Regions from separate parts of the Paenibacillus sp. P5_B5 genome, predicted to be linked through region 2. Evidence: riboswitches for the same ligand, from Rfam matches in the RefSeq annotation. Region 2 holds a riboswitch; each other region holds the start of a gene.
What was found. Region 2 has a riboswitch for cyclic di-AMP ahead of AC1DOK_RS03915 (betaine/proline/choline family ABC transporter ATP-binding protein). Riboswitches for the same ligand answer to the same signal wherever they lie in the genome.
Positions count from the first base shown of each region.

Region 1 (4,844 bases), on a different contig from region 2:
GCGTCAGAGGTGGGCGGAATTATGCACTGTTTCTCAGGCTCTTGGGAAACCGCTAAGCAATGTCTAGATATGAATTTTCATATTTCCTTCGGTGGTCCTGTGACATTCAAGAATGCTAAGCAGCCCAAAGAGGTGCTTGCACAGGTACCGTTAGATCGTCTATTAATTGAAACGGATTCGCCGTACCTAACACCTCATCCTTATCGAGGTAAACGAAATGAATCGGCCTATGTTCGTCTAGTGGCTGAAACTGCGGCAGAAATTCGTGGACTCAGTTTAGAAGAACTTGCGCAAATCACGACAGCAAATGCTGTTCGACTTCTTGGATTAAAATAAAGAAATCTATAATTGATTGAACAAGCAAAGAGGCCCCCATAATGTTACTTATGGGAAAGCCTCTTATAATGATGTCAGATCACGTATCCATTTACGTTTTAGGATGTAGCGGCAATACAGGATGTAGATTCCCATAATTACTAAAGGTACTGTAGCGTAGAGTAGATTTGAAGCAGTAAGTAGCAATGTAAGCCCGAATAGTAGTGATTGCGCAGCGATTGCAGATTTCATGATTTGCAATATACCACCGACTTGCTGTACAGGATCGATCGGATACATCTGAAGCCAAAAGGTATATTTATGTGCATCACGCAAAGTAGATAGTTGTAAGGCAGAAATGATAATCCCTATTAATACAATGATCACACGTGCGCTGTCACTTGACACGAAAAAAGTAATGAATAGTGTAACGAGTGTCGTACGTGCAAACATGCTGAACAAATCAGTGCGAAACCATGTTTTCGTAAAGAGATATAAGTGTGTATTGGAAGCATTAAATTTGTAGAGTCTCGTTACAAGTGATGCTAGACCTCTCCTTCGAACGGTTACAGGTAACGGAGTTACATCTACGAACATTGCAAAAAAGCGATAGTATCGTCTGCGAGTGGCTTGTTCGCGTTCAATGAGTATTTCCCAGCCAGTAGTATGTTTAGGAACCATTCGTATGATAATGATCCATAATATAATTGCTAATAAGAGGAGCAAAGCGGCCCACATTACACCGTTGATCAATGCGAGAGGGACAATAGCAAGGGCAATGCTCCAGCGAAAAAGAACAGAGATCATACGGGACTGTTTGCTGACCATTCTACTTTCTTGCCAATTAGCTAGTAGTGCAGCCCATTTGGTGAGCCAAATTAAGCCGAGAACAAGCCATAGGGGTTGTGCTTCTGTTCCTTCACAGTGAAGATATAATGGCCAAATTACGAGTAGGCCGAAAGTTGTGATACAAGCATGCACCAGCATGGTATGTTTAATAGCAGCTTGGAAATAACCATTCAAGTGACCTTCAAGTGGCAGGAGAAACATGCGGTCTGGCTGAACCAAAAAAGTGCGAATCGAACCCATAGCTAACAGGGGGACAAGCACGAGCATTGCAACCCACCAATAAGGGTAGTCACGAGGCAATTCGTCCAGCACTTTTACATAATAATAAATACCACCTATTAATAGAAGAAACACATATCCAACAAAATTACTTCTCAGCACATAAAGCCAGTAACCAAGCGCTTCTTTATTAAAAGATTGCCTTCTTTTCTTCCAAATTTGTGTGACCTCAGAATTTGCTATATTTTGATTTCTTGGTTGGTCATTATTCATTGTTTCACCCTCTTACCTTAGCGGTCCCGTTTGTCTTCTCTTGTCACATACATATAGAATAAATCGTCGAGCGATGTCTCTGATTGTGGTTCAATGCCGAGTCCTATTTTGAGTTCGTTCAGCGTTCCTTGTGCGATAACTTGTCCGTAATGAAGAATGACGAATCGGTCACAATATTTCTCAATTGTTGCAAGAATATGAGAGGATATAAGAAAAGACGCACCATTCTGTTTGAAGTTCGACATTGTTTCGAGCAAGGAGCGCATAGCTAGTGGATCAAGCCCGAGAAATGGCTCATCAATAATATAAAGCGGTGGTTCTACAAGAAATGCATTCATGATCATTACTTTTTGCTTCATACCTTTAGAAAGCTGTGATGGGAAATGGTCTGCCTTCTCCTGCATTCTAAATTCAGTCAATAATTGCTCTGAACGCCTTGCATAATCCTCTTTGGAAATCCCATAAGCCATAGCTGTTAACTCTAGATGTTCGCGAACTGTCAATTCATTATAAAGCTCGGGATTTTCAGGGACATAAGCATAAGATGACCGGTAAGATTGCAGATCGTCGCTGAGCTGTAAATTATTAATGGTTATTTTTCCTTGTTTGGGCAGCATGAGCCCAAGAATATGCTTAATTGTGGTACTTTTCCCAGCTCCATTGAGTCCAATTAGTCCTACCATTTCTCCTTTACCTAGCGAAATATTAACGTTCTTAAGTACCGGCTTTTTTGGTAAGTATCCGCCGAACAATTGTTCGATTTGTAGGATGTGATTCAAATTCTCCACCTGCTTTAATTTTGTGATATTTTGATAAATTTAGGATGCATTATCCATTAATTTTATCTAAAAAAACATCTCTATTCTCATAAAATAGTAACATTATCCATTAAAAATGGCAAAAAATTGAGTTATAATAAGAAAAACATGGAAGACAACTGAAAAATCACCGCTAATGTGAAAAAAATTCCTGAATTTAAGCTTATTTGCGATTGAATCACCCTTTACAGCTAGTCGAGTATCATCGTACTATTTCAACATACAAGTAAATAGGATCACCAATTTCAATTCGCTGAGTCTTCATTTTTGGGGAACGGGGGAACCGCTGTAAAGAACAGAGGCCGAGATATACAAGTAGTAATTTCGGCGTTGATTGATGCAGGAGTAATTGGGGTGAGTCTTTGGAATGTAAGCATGATCATCGTCATTATGATTTACATCCAAAGTAGGGCAATTCTCATGCCCGAACCCGTCAGCTAACCTCGTAAGCGTAAGAGATAGGGAATTGTCGTCAGGTCTTTTATTATTTAGCTATGCTAAAGACCACGAGAAGCATTCTCTCTTCTCCAGGTCTTTTTTTGTTGCATTAAATTTAATACTGGTTATTGGTGACCGAACGACTGTATAAATTACTAAGTCGCGTCAAACACATTTATGTATAACATTAAGGCGGCGAGGCTTTGACAGGAGGACCGAAGAAATGGGATTGATCTCAGAAGAAGAGACCCATGTAGAGCGATCATCCAGCACAACCTTCGCAATGCGATGGAAGCATGAAAATTTGCGATATGTCATCATACCTGCAATTTTTACATGCGTAATTATTATGATGTTTATGGTGCTGATGTACGGAACCGCTTCTAAGCGTGTATTCGTAGTAGTAAATGGTCAAGAAACTGTTGTTGAAACAAAACAATGGGAACTAAATCGCCTGCTGGATGAACAAGCTATAACGATGGGTACGTATGATGAAATTAATGTGCCGCTAGATTCCAAAATTAAACACGGGGATCGAATCGTAGTCAATCATGCAATACCTATTCAATTAACGGCTGACGGTAAGACAGAGGTTAAATATACAACTGCCAAAACAGTAGCTGCAGCGCTACAGCAATATCAAATTAAGATAGATCACAATGATAAAGTGATTCCACAATTAAGTACAGAGCTTACACCTAACGACCAAATAAAACTTGTTCGTGTTGAGAAAGTCGCACAGGATGTAACGGAAGAAATACCATTCCAAACGGTTAAACAAGACGATGCTAAGCTCGCTAAAGGCAAGCAGGAAATTGTGCAAGCTGGTAAAGAAGGCTTACTTGTTAAACAAATCGAGAAGGTATTTGAAGATGGGGTACTCGTTGAAGAGAACTTGCTTGAAGCGACGGTCAAAGCGCCAAGTGTGAATAAAGTTGTTGCGATCGGCACCAAGAAGGACGTCGTTACGCTATCGGTTCAGGATAAAGTGGATAAACACTTGTCCAAAGACGATCTTTCATTCTCGTACAAGGAAATACTCAATAATGTACAATTGACCGCCTATACAGCTGCTGGTGGAGGTAAGGCTAAGGATGATCCTCAGTATGGTATTACAGCCTCTGGTGCTAAAGTAACTGAAGGTCGTACAATCGCTGTGGACCCTAAAGTGATCCCGCTTGGCTGGTGGGTATATATTGATGGTATCGGATTCCGTCGTGCAGAAGATACTGGCGGCGCAATCAAAGGTAAAATTATTGATATTTACTATGAAGATGAGAATCATGTGAATCGTTTTGGTCGCAAACGTGGTTATACCGTTTATGTGATTGGACCTAAGAAACCAATTGTAGATTAATGCGGATGCTTATGGGCAAACTGTTGAACAATATGATAAAATAGATTTAACTTACGGAGAAGGGGATAACCCCTTCTCTTTTCAATGTTGGTCAGAAATAAATGGAGCTTTGTATTTCCGTTACCGGAAATTTGGGAGGCGGATGGGTGTAAATGATCAAAGAAATTATTGTGGTAGAAGGTAAGGATGATACGACAGCCATTAAACGAGCCGTAGAGGCAGAGACAATCGAAACCGGAGGTTCTGCTATCAATCGCAAAGTGCTGCAGAGAATTGCCCTTGCACAGGAGCGACGAGGGGTTATTGTATTTACAGATCCCGATCATGCAGGTGAACGTATTCGCAAAATAATCTCGGCTAAAGTGCCTGGCTGTAAACATGCTTTCTTAACGCAAGAACAAGCATTACGTAAAGATGACATAGGTGTAGAGAACGCTTCTCCTGAAGCAATCCGAAATGCTTTAGCGAATGTGAAGACGGAATTCGATGGAGCGGTTGCAGAGTTAAGAATAGAGGATCTCATACAGACGGGAATGCTCAATCATCCACAGGCTGCAGCTAGAAGGCTTGAAGTG
Region 1 is NZ_JBFULK010000023.1:10,909-15,752, forward strand. Features, by position in the region: gene AC1DOK_RS22275 (TatD family hydrolase) at 1-336, shown strand, start outside; gene AC1DOK_RS22280 (ABC transporter permease) at 400-1,656, opposite strand; gene AC1DOK_RS22285 (ABC transporter ATP-binding protein) at 1,674-2,435, opposite strand; cyclic di-AMP (ydaO/yuaA leader) riboswitch at 2,716-2,941, shown strand; gene AC1DOK_RS22290 (G5 domain-containing protein) at 3,136-4,269, shown strand; gene rnmV (ribonuclease M5) at 4,422-4,844, shown strand, end outside.
Region 1: it holds a riboswitch for cyclic di-AMP, as region 2 does, so the genes downstream of both, AC1DOK_RS22290 (G5 domain-containing protein) here and AC1DOK_RS03915 (betaine/proline/choline family ABC transporter ATP-binding protein) in region 2, are expected to answer to the same signal.

Region 2 (4,844 bases):
GCCCATAGCCTACTCCCTTCTGACTGCCTCCTATTTATTAGCTAACATCCCTTGATCGTTCAAATATTTAAGAGCGACTTCTCGCTCACTTTTCTTCTCAATATCAACTTCATAACTCAAACCAATGATGGTGTCTGCATTCAGCTTACCTACTAGCTCCTGCACAGCTTGTTCTACTTCAGGATACTTCTCTGCAATTTCATTCAGCATGACAGGCGATGCATCGAATGGAGGAAAGAACTGCTTATCGTCATCTAGAGTTTCTAGACCATAGGCTTTCAGACGAGAGTCAGTTGAATACGATAGAACAACATCGACCTGATTGTTACCTACTGCTTCATACACAAGACTCTGTGTCATCGGATATTCTTCTCCGAACTTAAAGTTGTATGTCTTCTGGAATGCTGGATATCCATCATTCGAGCGTTCAAGCCAATTTGTATCTACTCCAAGACGAAGCTTGTCTGCATCCTTAGCTACATCTGAAATATTCTTATAGCCTTTCTCTTCTGCTACTTCTTTACGCACAGTAAATGCATACGTATTCTCGAATCCAAGAGAATCCATCCAGTTAAAACCATAATATTGATCAAAACCTACTTTAGCTTGCTGTAGTACCTTCTCGCGATCCTTCGTATCCTCTATTGGAAAATGGTTATTGAAAATTTCACCAGAATAGAGAGTCGCCAGCTGAACTTCACCACGCTTCATTGCATTAACGACAACGGTACTTGATGCTAAGTCAGGAATAATCTTCGCTTCAAGCTCCGTTCGATCTTCAATGAGTGCTTTATACATTTCGGCAATAATCTTCACTTCGGTAAAAGTTTGAGTACCAATTACAATTTCGTTGCTAGAGCCGCAGCCCGTTAATAAAGCCATTGATGCTAGAAGTAGACTTGCTACTCCCACCTTCATCCGTTTAGGTAGCATATTGAATTCCCCCTTCTGTTCCTTTGCCGATCCTAATTAAGCCGTAACAGAACTTGTTCTGCCATAACGGCGTGCAAGTACACGCTCAAGCCAGCCAAGTAATGCATCTGCGAGCAAGGCTAACACGATCGCACCACCAGCACCAGTAACAATCAATTCGATCTTATTAACCCCAAGACCAGCAACAATTAACTGTCCTAAGCCACCTGCTCCAATAAGTGTAGCGAGTGTCGCCCAGCTGATAATATAAACGGTCGTAATCCGAATACCTGACATAATATAAGGCAGCGCAAGCGGCAATTGAACCTGCAAAATACGTTGTATCGTACTGTAGCCCATGCCCCTCGCTGACTCCAATACACTTGAATCAACTGATTGGAAGCCATCGTACGTATTACGAAGAATTGGCATGATGGAATAGAGGAAGAGCGCCATAATCGCCGGCTTCATCCCGATTCCAAGAAACGGAATAAGAACAGCTAACAAGGCTAAGCTTGGTATCGTCTGTAATAAATTCGCCAAGAAGAATACCACGCTGTTCAACCATTTGAACCTGTTATTATAGACAAGGAGAATTGCGAGTGGGATGGATACAATACAGCCTAGAAGAACAGAAATTGCCGTAATGGTTAAATGCTCCTGTAATGCCGTAAAAATATCTCCACTTCGCTCTGAAAAGAAAGTTAGTAAATCGTTCATCATTTAGCCTCCTCTCCGAGGCTCAACGCATACTGATCAATTAGAGCTGGGTAAACCTCATTCAGATGGCTGACAATACTACCTCTGGTTAGTAGTCCAACCAATCTGCCCGTGTCATCAACAACTGCAAGGTTCGATAACCGATGATTAGTCATCATCTCGACAGCTTCAGGCAAAATAGTTCCAGGAGACACCTGATAGGCAATCAGACGCATCACATCCTGTACCGTCTTGTCTTCCCCACCGAATTCATGCAGCACACGATAAATGGATACAATCCCAAGCAGCTTACGATAACGATCGACTACAAATAAGCTGTCCACCTTACGAGCCTCCATCATCTTAATTGCTTCTGCTAAACCACGATTCGGGTAGGTTGTTGCTGGCTGTGTCACCATCACATCATCCACAGTCGATACGCGCATAGGCTCTCCGAGCTGTGTTGACTCCACATTCTTCTGTCCGATGAATGTACGCACAAAATCATTCGCTGGATAACGTAAGATTGTTTCTGGTGTGCCAGCCTGTATAATTTCTCCATCCTTCATCAGTACGATGGTATCGGCGATTTTAATAGCCTCATTCATATCATGCGTAACGAAGATAATCGTCTTCTGCAAGTCCTGCTGTAGACGAATTAATTCATCTTGAAGCTGTTCACGACTAATCGGATCAAGTGCGCTGAAGGGCTCATCCATCAGAATAATATCAGGATCCGCTGCTAATGCTCGGATAACACCAATCCTCTGCTGTTGACCACCACTTAACTCTGAGGGATAACGATGACTATAAACTTCAGGTTCTAGATTAACCATCTCCATCAGTTCATTCACACGCTGATCAATTTTGCTCTGCTCCCACTTCAATAAGTGAGGAACTACCGCAACATTCTTTGCAATTGTCATATGTGGAAATAACCCTACGTTCTGAATCACGTAACCTACTTTACGTCTAAGCTCAACCGGGTTCTTCTCTGAAATATCCTCACCATTAATCAGCACTTTACCGCTCGAGGCTGTAATGAGCCGATTAATATGCTTCATTGTCGTTGACTTTCCACAACCACTCGGACCAATAATAACCGTAAGCTCACCCTTCTTAATCGTCAGATTAATGTCTTTGAGCGCTTGAAAACCATCATCATATACTTTATTGACATGTTGAAATTCAATCACATTTATTTCCCCCTATCCAAATATATAGAAAAAGACCCCAACACAAAAAAAACGACTAATGAGTCATTTTGATGTGAATTAGGGTCATTTAAAAACACAGCCTGAACAATATTAATTGTGTATCACTGCAAAAAACCCGAATATAAATTCGGGTCATGGTTGTTCAATATAAAAATATGACCCATCTTCTGCAAACGAGGTTAGCTGACGGACTCGGAATAGATGGTTTCCTACGCATGACTGCGATTCGCCCCAGAAATGGTTCCCCCGCTCCCTAAATTAGGAACTAAGCGTACCTTAATGTTATTAGAATATCCCAATTATGTCAACTCTACTATCAAATGTCTTAAAAATAGCCATTTTATGTATACCATTGGTATCAACGTTTATCATTAAATTTTGGCCAATAACGTTTGTTACTAATTTCCAAGCAGGATTAAAACAATATGACACGCTATTGGCGCGAATAATGGTAAAATAGAATAGATGCCTTACCAACCAATCCTAAGATAAAGAAGGGACTATCATGATTATTCTAAAGACGAAGCAAGAAATCGAGGACATGCGAGTTTCAGGGAAATTATTGGCTCAGTGTCATCAGGAATTGAAGAGCAAGATCAAGCCAGGTGTTACTACACTTGAAATAGATCAATTTGTTGAGAATTTCTTACGAAAACATGGAGCTACACCCGAACAAAAAGGATACCATGGATTCCCATTTGCAACCTGCGCATCCGTTAACGATGTAATCTGCCATGGATTTCCAAAGAATGAACCCTTAAAAGAAGGAGACATTGTAACAATTGACATGGTCGTCAATCTCAATGGTGCATTGTCCGATTCCGCGTGGAGCTACCGAGTAGGCGAAGTATCCGAACAAGCAGATAAGCTGCTAACTGTGACTGAAAAAAGTCTCTTTCTTGGCATTGAACAAGCGGTTGTTGGCAACCGAATTGGCGATATTGGCCATGCTATTCAGCAATATGCCGAGGCGAATGGCTTCTCCGTAGTTCGTCACTTTATTGGGCATGGAATAGGCAAAACCATGCACGAGGATCCGCAGGTACCTCACTACGGTTCCCCAGGTAAAGGCGTACGTCTTAAAGCTGGTATGGTAATTACAATTGAGCCGATGCTCAACACAGGCTCTTATCAAATCAAGATGGATAGCGATGGTTGGACCGCAAGAACTATCGATGGCGGTCTATCCGCCCAGTATGAGCATACACTTGCCATTACGGATGATGGTCCTATTATTTTGACACAGCTATAATCAGGAGTAGTTAATGAAAATGACCGGAAGAACCCTCAGGTTCGATCCGGTCATTCTTGTTAAGAGAGCGTTGTAAGGGAGAGAATAAGTAATATTAGTCTAAGTAACCAGCAATCCCCTGTTTGATCAGGTAGTCCATTTCTGCATCCAGAATGGCTTCAACCGTAATTTCGTCTAGCTTCACTTCTCGCTGACCCATAATATAATCCACAAGATCATCACTATCGATGTCCACTTCACCTTTAGCATCTGCCTTCGCGTTATCCATAAATACCTGCTCATGCTTGAGGACAAGCTTAATGTTATGTGAATCCGCCTTCGTTTTATCTGCTATGTACTGCAAGAGCTCTTGCTCGTTTAACTTCTCGCTCATGATTGTCATCTCCTAAATGTATTGATGTTGCCATTGTAACATAAGGCTTCCAAAATACGATGATTAGAATTCAATTTATAGGCTCAGCCCCAAAACCAGTGGTTAAAGATTGTCAGTGCCCATAAATGACCGCTGCGTTAACGGATTATCCTTACGATCGCTGTTGCCCCCAGATTTCTTGATCATATACCGCTTAGAGCGGTAGAAATCCGGTGGCAAAGGCGAACGCTTCGCTTCTTCAGGACAATTCCGTTCCCTCCGCTACGATCTACGTTTAGCTTTTTCTAGCAAGCACTGATTATGACTTAGAGCCCAATTTATTACCAGAAATTGTCTTTCATACAAACTTGTTAACAGGTAAATAGTTAGGTATACTAATATAGTATAAATT
Region 2 is NZ_JBFULK010000002.1:268,762-273,605, reverse strand. Features, by position in the region: gene AC1DOK_RS03930 (ABC transporter permease) at 1-6, opposite strand, end outside; gene AC1DOK_RS03925 (glycine betaine ABC transporter substrate-binding protein) at 31-933, opposite strand; gene AC1DOK_RS03920 (ABC transporter permease) at 970-1,632, opposite strand; gene AC1DOK_RS03915 (betaine/proline/choline family ABC transporter ATP-binding protein) at 1,632-2,807, opposite strand; cyclic di-AMP (ydaO/yuaA leader) riboswitch at 2,982-3,110, opposite strand; gene map (type I methionyl aminopeptidase) at 3,334-4,080, shown strand; gene AC1DOK_RS03905 (hypothetical protein) at 4,175-4,453, opposite strand.

Region 3 (4,844 bases), on a different contig from region 2:
AAGAACTACACCTGTCCAATGACCGAATGTTGGTGAGTCTTTGCGTAGATCTACCGCTACATCATAGATGGCGCCTGTTAAGACTCTCACCAGTTTAGTCTGTGCTTTGGGCTTGAGCTGATAATGTAGACCTCTTAGCACACCCGCTTCCTTGGATAAAGAATGGTTGTCCTGAACGAATGCGATGTTAATCCCTGCATCTTGAAACTCTCGTGAATTATAGCTCTCCATAAAGAAGCCACGTGGGTCTTCATAGCTTGCAGGTTCAATGATATATACATCTCGTAATTGTTTTGTTGGAATTATTTGCATACTAAATACACCCGCTTTACCCGTTTATATCACCATATGCGGTGGGTAAGCGGAACATACATAATGAACCGACTCCGTCCACTAATGCAAGACGGAGTCGGTTATTTTATAACTTTTTAACTAGATAATAGTGCGTATGCTCGCCTGCAACACCCTCAATTTGTCCATATACTTCAAACCCTTGTTTTTGATAGAAACCAAGTGCTTGAAAGCTGAGAGTGTCCAATTTAATCATCGAGCATTTCAGTTCCTTCGCTTTATCCTCTGCCATCTGAATCAGCTTAGCACCATAGCCACGCTTCCTCAGTTTCTCATCTAGCCATAGAATTTCAATCGCTAAGACATCCCAGAAATTACGACCTATCATTCCGCCACATACCTGACCACTCTCTTCGTCAAGCACGAAGAAGTTCACTTCTTGATGCTGCTCTCTCAGACGCTCTGAAATATGGTTTCGATTAAATTGTGATAATCCAGTTCTTACTTGCTTTTTGGCTTCTATATTCTCACCGTTGTCCTCTATGATCCGAAACATTGAATCCCCCCCATATCATTCAGCATAATAATCTAACATCTTATATAGATAGTAATTCTACGATAATCGAAAAATTTAATCAATTTATCGATAACCGCCAAAACATATGCTGATATATTCACAAAAAAAAGACTAACGAAAGACATATTTCATGCCTAACGTTAGTCTCTATTGAAATTAACCTATGAACTCTTGTACCCATACACCTTGATAATATCCTACACCTATTTTCGTAAAGTTAGGGTTTAGGATGTTTTCCTTATGACCCGCACTGTTCATCCAGGCTTTCATAACATCCGCTGGAGAACGCTGCCCTTTAGCAATGTTCTCACCCGCTGTGCGATAAGAAATGTTATAAGACTTCATCATATCGAATGGTGAACCGTATCTTGGTGAATTATGATCAAAATAATTATTAGTGTACATATCCTTTGCTTTATCTAGCGCCATATTTGAAAGAGCTGTGTCCATAGTTAGTGGCTTAGCACCAACTTTTGCCCGCTCATCATTAACAAGTTTAACAACCTCTTGTGTAAATTGAGAAGTGCCTGTATCCGGCTTAGTGCCCGTATCTGGTTTAGTACCTGTTCCTGGCTTAGTGCCTGTATCAGGCTTCGTGCCTGTGTCCGGCTTAGTACCTGTACCTGGTTTAGTACCTGTGCCCGGCTTAGTACCGGTACCTGGCTTACCTGTAACCGAATCCTTCCATTGCGGAGGCCATACAATATGAATGTTTCCGAATTCCGGATTTTTAATTTTCGTCTGAAGATCACTATTAATCTTCTTTATGATCTGATTAGCAGACTCATTATCTGGCAACTGACACGAATTATTTGTAGCGGCGGATGCTGCTCCAGCTCCAGCCGACACCATCATAACTAATGCTAGCGAACTTGTTACTGCTACTTTCTTAAAACTCTTTTTCATATCTTACTCTCCTTTGGTAGCCTACGAGGTTAGCTGACGGGTTCGAGATAAAGAGCAATCCTCTACCATATCAAATGGTTTCACCCCACAAAAACAACGGTTCCCCCGCGCTCAATGAGCTTCGACTTGATTGTGGTACTAAACCATAGTAACATCCTCTACCAACTCTTTCATTCCCAAATTAATGGTAGATATGGTTGTATTCAACTAGTTGACGCGATTATTAAAATAATCAAATAATTACTCTATTAAGTCACAAAATTAACATATGTCTGAAAATTATTATTCATTATCAAAAGGTCTTTGTAGGAATTTGTCGAAATACTGGGTGTAAATGGCATTGTTACTGCTATAGCAAGAAGAAACTGGAATAAACTGGAGGAGAACTATATGAGCAAAGATAAATCATTACAACCTACAATAACGATTCGCACCAAACTCCTTACTGCATGTTTAATTCTGTTAATCGTTCCAATAATTATTATCGGAACAATCAGTTATCAATCGTCATCCAAGGAAACAAACACACTTATTGAAAAAAACATTCAAAATAACGTAGCCATGGCACTTGCTCTGATTACCTCATTTGATGAATCCGTAAAGAATGGAACTTTATCTAAAGAAGAAGCACAAGAAAAAGTGAAAACAGCCTTACTTGATTCTAAGCAGGGGGGTATAAGAACGATCAATAAAGATATTGATTTGGGTGAGCACGGGTACTATTACGTACTTGATGATCAAGGTATGCTGCTGGCACATCCAAAGCTAGAAGGTCAAAGCATATGGGACAGAAAAACAAGTGACGGTTTCTACTATATCCAAGACGTTATCGCTAAAGCGAAAAGCGGTGGCGGATTAACCAAATATAACTGGCCTTTACCGAATTCCGAAAAGGAGGCGCTCAAGGTAGTATACAGTGCGTATTACGAGAATTGGGGCTGGATTGTCTCTGCTGGATCCTATATGCAGGATTACAACCAAGGACTCACCAATATCCTTAAGACCCTTCTCATCACACTTGCGAGTTGCTTCTTGGCAGGTCTACTATTTTCCTATTTATTCGCTAGGCATATAGCTAAGCCACTCTCTATTGTAAGTGAACAAACGGTGCAAATCGCAAAAGGTGATCTTACGGGTGACTTCCTACTCATCAAGAATCAGGATGAGCTCGGACAACTCGGAAGAATGTTCTCACTCATGCGTCAGAACATTCTTAAGCTTGTAACAGAAATCAGCACAAGCTCTGATCAAGTATCACAGAAGCTCGGGGCTTTAGCTCAATCAACACATGAAGTAACGGAAGCGAGCAACCATATTTCTTCTTCCGTCCAGCAAATTTCGTTACTCACTCACACACAAGCCAGAAGTGTTGAGGAGAATGCAAATGCAATGGAAGAGATGGCGGCAGCTATCCAGCGGATTTCAGAGACATCTACCATTACACTTGGTGTATCTGAAAGTATGGCTAATGAAGCTGATCAAGGTAGTTTATTTATAGCTGAGACTACAGAGAAAATGACTTCTCTACATGCCACGATCAGTGATTTATCGATCGTTATTGAGCAGCTTAATGATCGCTCACAGCAGATTGGTTCAATCGTTCAAGTCATTACAGAAATCGCTAATCAGACAAGATTATTATCACTCAATGCTGCGATTGAATCGGCTCGAGCTGGGGAAGCGGGTCAAGGCTTCGCTGTAGTTGCTTCCGAGGTTCGGAAACTTGCAGATCGCTCTAATCATTCTGCACTGCAAGTATCGGAGCTCATTAGCAGTATTCAAGGCAACATCACATTTGTTGTAACAGAAATGCATAGAAGTGAAATAGAAGTGAATATTGGAGTTGAATCCGTAATAAAAACAGGAGAAGCCTTTAATCGGATTCATCAAGCGACGAAGAATACTGTGACTCTTATTCAAGACGCATCCGCCGCTTCACAGGAGCTATCCGCGGGAGCACAGCAGGTTGCAGCGTCCTTGCAAGAAATGAAGCGAATGTCTGAGAACACCGCTAACACGACTGAATCCATATCAAGCTATACGGAGGAACAACTTGCGTCAATGGAGAACATTGTTGCATCTGCTGACTCAATTAGCCATTTAGCTGAAACTCTGCAGCAAACAGCTCATCAATTCAAAATTAAATAATTGAAGTTGATAAGCAAAGTGCTATTAATAAGAATAATTTTAGTCACATATTCGAGCATGTCTCTAACATTGAACTTGCAAATCATAATGTTTAAAGATAATCTGTAAGGGAAACCAAGTCTAAACCATAGGTGGGAATAACATGAGTAGACAGATTCTCATCGCTGATGATGATCCACATATTCGGGAGCTTGTAGGCCTGCTACTAAAAAGAGAAGGCTATACGGTACATGAAGCTGAAGATGGCGGTGCTGCTGCAGCAATACTTGAACAAGAGAACATTCATCTAGCAGTTGTTGATGTGATGATGCCGATCAAGAATGGTTGGCAGCTATGTGAAGAAATTCGCACACACTATGATATTCCTGTTATTATGCTCACTGCCAAAGGACAAGCCAAAGATATCGAAACGGGCTTTCTAGCCGGTACAGATGATTATATGGTCAAGCCCTTTGAACCCAAGGAACTACTCTTTCGAATTAAAGCCCTACTTCGTCGTTACCGAATGGTTTCATCTGAAGTCATTAAATTAAATAACACCATTATTAATCGTAAGAGCTATGAAGTCATTCATGGTGATAACATTCAAGTTCTACCACTCAAGGAGTTTGAGCTTTTATCTCAGCTCGCTAGCTTTCCAGGGCGTATTTTCACCCGCGAGGAACTAGTAGATTTAATCTGGGGAGCAGACTTCCAAGGTGACAATCGAACCGTTGATGTTCATATCAAACGACTTCGTGAGCGATTTAGCGATTATTCAAATGATTTTATCATCACAACAGTTCGAGGAATCGGATATAAGCTTGAGGTGCAAGAAGCATGAGAACCCTCTACGTCCGAATAGTCCTTATCGCTATCTTAATCGCTCTTATCAGCAGTACAATGGCACTCCTAGCGACCAGTATTCATTACCAAACGAATT
Region 3 is NZ_JBFULK010000005.1:42,896-47,739, reverse strand. Features, by position in the region: gene rfbC (dTDP-4-dehydrorhamnose 3,5-epimerase) at 1-312, opposite strand, end outside; gene AC1DOK_RS08030 (GNAT family N-acetyltransferase) at 419-847, opposite strand; gene AC1DOK_RS08025 (CAP domain-containing protein) at 1,025-1,774, opposite strand; cyclic di-AMP (ydaO/yuaA leader) riboswitch at 1,778-1,911, opposite strand; gene AC1DOK_RS08020 (methyl-accepting chemotaxis protein) at 2,165-3,922, shown strand; gene AC1DOK_RS08015 (response regulator) at 4,065-4,745, shown strand; gene AC1DOK_RS08010 (sensor histidine kinase) at 4,742-4,844, shown strand, end outside.
Region 3: it holds a riboswitch for cyclic di-AMP, as region 2 does, so the genes downstream of both, AC1DOK_RS08025 (CAP domain-containing protein) here and AC1DOK_RS03915 (betaine/proline/choline family ABC transporter ATP-binding protein) in region 2, are expected to answer to the same signal.

Region 4 (4,844 bases), on a different contig from region 2:
TGTGTTGCTTGTCTTAACGCACCAATATCAACCGTGTTAGCTCCCGCCGTTCGAGGAGTTACCGATTGAAAGAATGAAGCTAATATTTTACCGCCTGTATCAAGCGATCCAAACGTCTTCGTATTCGAGTATTCGAATATAAAAATAACAATTGCACCAAATGCGATTAAGAATCCAGTGGTTGTTAAAACAACCTTAGTATGTAGGGAGAACTTCCGGAATGATCGATTCTCAACTACGTCAGCCATAACAATAAAACCAATACCACCTAGTATAATCAGACTCATAGCCACTACGTTAACAACGAAATCATTCGAGTACTTCGTTAATGAGGAGAACTGTCCCGAGACTCCTCCAAATAAATCGAACCCCGCATTATTGAACATTGAAATCGCATGAAAAATGCCATAGTAAATTCCTTTGGCTATTCCTAAATCGAATGACCAACGAATCGAAAAGATAACGGCTGCTACCCCTTCTATCATAAGCGAGTATATCAATAGCTTGCGAAACAATCGCACGATGCCTTCCATAGAACCTGCATTGACTGCTTCTTTAAGCAGCAATCGTTCTCGAAGCGAGATTTTCTTGCGTAGCATGAGTGCATACATCGTTGCAAAGCTCATAAAACCTAATCCGCCAATTTGAATAAGACAGATAATGACGACTTGCCCAAACATCGTGAACGAGGTTCCTGTATCTACCACTACTAACCCTGTCACACAGGTTGCTGAGGTAGCCGTAAACAACGCATCGATAAAACTTAATGATTGACCATTTGCTGATGCAATCGGTAGTGCTAGTAAACACGCCCCAATTAGAATAATTAAAGCAAAACCAATAACTAAAATTTGAGACGGTGATAATCTACGAATCTTGCGCTTAACTTTCATATATCCCCCTACAATAAGAAGTGAAACTAATAAACTCTTACCCAAAAACAAAAAAAAGACACCTGAAACTAGTGTCAACGTATAGTTAACTGACACATAGCCTACGAGGTTAGCTGACGGATTCGGACGGCAGTTACGCCCTAATTGATAGACTGATCACCTTTATGGATCAATCTAACAAAATTCACCCCTAATATTGGTTCCCCCGTTTTCTCTTCTAGAAATTCGGCTTTTTATTCAATTGATTTGAATTATATCGCTTGGTTCATAGGTTTACAATAGCTTGATTCACTGAAATCAGGCGATATGAACAGATTCAACTTGTTTTATAGAGTAAAGTAAAGCTATATCCTTGTATATCTCATTATATTTGCTATTTGCTTGCGTTATCTAATCTGTCTGAAAGCTTTATTGAATTTATTGTTCCGTATTTTCCTTAGGTTCATTCAATGCATCCAGAATTTGTTTAGCTAGCTTATCTCCAATCCCAATTTCATGAAAATCATCTACACTTGCTTCTTTCATTTTTTTGACTGAACCAAAATGCAAGAGCAGCTTCTTACGACGTTTCTCTCCGATCCCTGGAATCGCATCAAGCTGAGAGGATACCATTGATTTCGATCGTGTTTGTCTATGAAATGTAATTGCAAAGCGATGGACTTCATCCTGAATTCGCTGTAAGAGATAGAATTCTTGGGAATCTCTAGGTAGCTGAACTACTTTTACAGGATCTCCAATTAACAGCTGGGAGGTCTTATGCTTCTCATCCTTCTTAAGTCCGCATACAGGAATGTATAGGCCTAACTCATTCTCAAGTATATCTAGCGCAGCTGACATTTGACCCTTACCACCGTCAACAATAATTAAATCGGGCAGCGTCAAATTCTCTTTAAGCGCACGTTCATATCTGCGTCTAATAACCTCGCGCATGGATTCATAGTCATCTGGTCCCTGCACTGTGCGAATTTTATATTTGCGATATTGTTTACGGTCTGGCTTCCCGTCGGTGAATACAACCATTGCAGATACTGCATCTGTTCCTTGAATATTGGAGTTATCAAAGGCTTCAATTCTTCCGACATGGTTAATTCCTAACCAGCTTCCAAGTCCTGATGTTGCTCCCAATGTACGCTGCTCATCTCGCTCCAATAATCGGAACTTATCCTGAAGTGCGACTTCAGCATTGCTGGTTGCCATATCAACCATTTGCTTTTTTAGACCCCGCCTCGGGAAGAGTACCTTCACCTTCAGCCAGCTTTCAAGCGAATTCTTGATATCATTCGCATCGGAGGCTGCTGCAACATCATCATTAACAATAGTATTTTCATCAGCATTATTAACATCAGCATCATCAGCGACATCATCATTAACAGCATCATTAACAACAACATTAACACCATTATTAATCTCATTAGCATCAATTACTGTTTCAGGCTCATCCACATTCTTCGATGGAGGCATCGGCAAGAAAATTTCCTTTGGTAAAGCGGGATTCTCACTATAAACCTGCGTCACATACGTAATGAAATCATCGTACTCTTCACCGTAGAATGGGAATAGTGATACATGACGTTCAATCATTTTCCCTTGACGCATGTACTGAATTTGCACACTCATCCAGCCCTTGTCTACGCTATATCCGAAGACATCCCGATCAAGGGTGTCGTTAATCGTAATCTTCTGCTTCTCCATCACAGCATCAATATACTGGATTAAATCACGCAGTTCTTTAGCCCGTTCGAATTCAAGATCTTCCGAAGCTTTGAGCATTTTCTCCGTCAGATCTGCCTTAACAGCATCATGTCCGCCATTCAAAAAGCGGACAATCTCATTCACCAGCGCATCATTCTGCGCTGCTGTCACGTCAAACGCGCACGGCGCAAGACACTGTCCAAGGTGATAATATAAACACACCTTGTCTGGCAGTTTCCGGCATTTGCGCAGCGGATAGAGCTTATCCAGCAGTCGCTTCGTCTGCTGGGCAGCAAACGCATTCGGATAAGGGCCAAAGTATTTGCCCTTATCCTTCACAACACGCCGCGTTACTTCCAGACGCGGGTGCGGTTCATTCGTTACCTTGATATAAGGGAACGTCTTATCGTCCTTAAGCAGCACGTTGTAACGTGGCAAGTGCTGCTTGATCAAGTTGCACTCTAGAATGAGTGCCTCCATGTTAGAGGATGTTACGATATATTCAAAATCACGAATATCAAGAACTAGACGCTGTGTTTTGGCATCATGTGATCCTGTAAAATAAGAACGCACACGATTTTTCAATACCTTTGCTTTACCTACATATATGATGGTTCCTTCACTATTTTTCATTAAGTAACAGCCGGGTTGATCAGGAAGAAGCGACAGTTTATGCCGAATTAGTTCTTTATACTGTTCATCTTCTGGTGCTGTTTTCGTACCTGTCATAATACATAATCACACTCCTTCACCCTAGCATAGCAGAAAATTTGAATTTTTACAGGACCTCTTTAGATACCAAGAATAACCTTATAATCTCAACCAATCTTATACACAAAAAAAGCCCTTTCTTCGGTATTCCCGAAAAAGAGCTTAAAATCCATTATGATTTTAATTATTGATGACGTGCAAGAAGGTTTTTGAGTGCATCTTTGGATTGAACTCCAACTACTTTATCTACAGGTTGGCCGTCTTTGAACACGATTAGAGTAGGAATACTCATAACGCCAAAACGAGCTGCTGATTCTGGATTATCATCAACGTTAACCTTTGCAATCGTTGAAGTAACTTCTGTTGCTAATTCTTCTAATACAGGAGCAATCATTTTACAAGGACCGCACCATGGAGCCCAGAAGTCTACAAGTACAGTGCCACCGCTTTCTACATCTGCCTTGAATGATTGATCGTTCACATTTACTATCGCCATATTATAACCCTCCTAAGACTTTTACGAAGTAAGTTTACTTCATTAGCATTTGCTTTAAAGTCATCATTAATAATAACTAAAGTATACCACAACCGATTCTATTTTCAAACCAAGGTCAGCTGTGATGTAAATCATTGATGTTCTTATAATTGTCACTTCTATTCCTTTACAATAAACCATTAGTTTAAGTATACTGATTATAATGATAAGTTCGCCTGGAGGTATAACGATGAGTAAATACAATCATCCTGAACAACATATCAATGAGGAACCACGCAATGACTTTATTGATTTGATGGTAGGTTTCGGTGGATTTTTTGGAGTTTTAACGGTTGTATTTGTTGTAGCTGTAGTTATTAAGTTACTTATTGGCTAATAGCCTGCAACCGCAATAAATTCTTGAACACAAACAAAGACCATGTTTAGCGAATCACGAGTCCTTCTCGTTCGCGAACATGGTCTTTGTTTATTCTAACTCTTTATCCCCGCTTATTAGTACCTTCAACCTCGACAGTGTCTACAAATGACCGAATCCGCTCCATGATGCGCTGCCCTTTTTCTATCTCTCCGCCATCCTTCGATGTAAATGAAAAATGCGTCTCTAAACTTTGTAAGTTAAAATTAGATGTATAGAAAGTTGGCTTGCGGTTCATCCGATAGTTAAGAATCGCACCAAGAACATGATCTCTTAACCATGGATTCAAATTCTCGGCCCCAATATCATCAAATACTAAAAGATCCGTTTCCTTGAGCGCCTCAATTGTTTCTCTGAGCTTCTGATTATCACCAAACATCCCTTTAAGATCCTCAGCAAACTCTGGCATATAAACAATTGCACTGGTATACCCTTCTTGAGCAAGCTTGTAAAGCATGTAACACATCAGGAATGTTTTGCCTGTTCCAAATGGTCCCCACAAGTATAAGCCTTTTGTCTGCAAACCTAAATTTGTTGTTGTTTTGATGTATTGATTCATTTGATGCACAGCATCAATACGGTCCAAATCTTTTTCGAGTATATCTTCAAATGAAAAGCCATCATAAAATGCTTTATC
Region 4 is NZ_JBFULK010000012.1:95,342-100,185, reverse strand. Features, by position in the region: gene AC1DOK_RS16465 (TrkH family potassium uptake protein) at 1-893, opposite strand, end outside; cyclic di-AMP (ydaO/yuaA leader) riboswitch at 978-1,134, opposite strand; gene uvrC (excinuclease ABC subunit UvrC) at 1,311-3,314, opposite strand; gene trxA (thioredoxin) at 3,481-3,792, opposite strand; gene AC1DOK_RS16450 (YqzM family protein) at 4,022-4,168, shown strand; gene dnaI (primosomal protein DnaI) at 4,272-4,844, opposite strand, start outside.
Region 4: it holds a riboswitch for cyclic di-AMP, as region 2 does, so the genes downstream of both, AC1DOK_RS16465 (TrkH family potassium uptake protein) here and AC1DOK_RS03915 (betaine/proline/choline family ABC transporter ATP-binding protein) in region 2, are expected to answer to the same signal.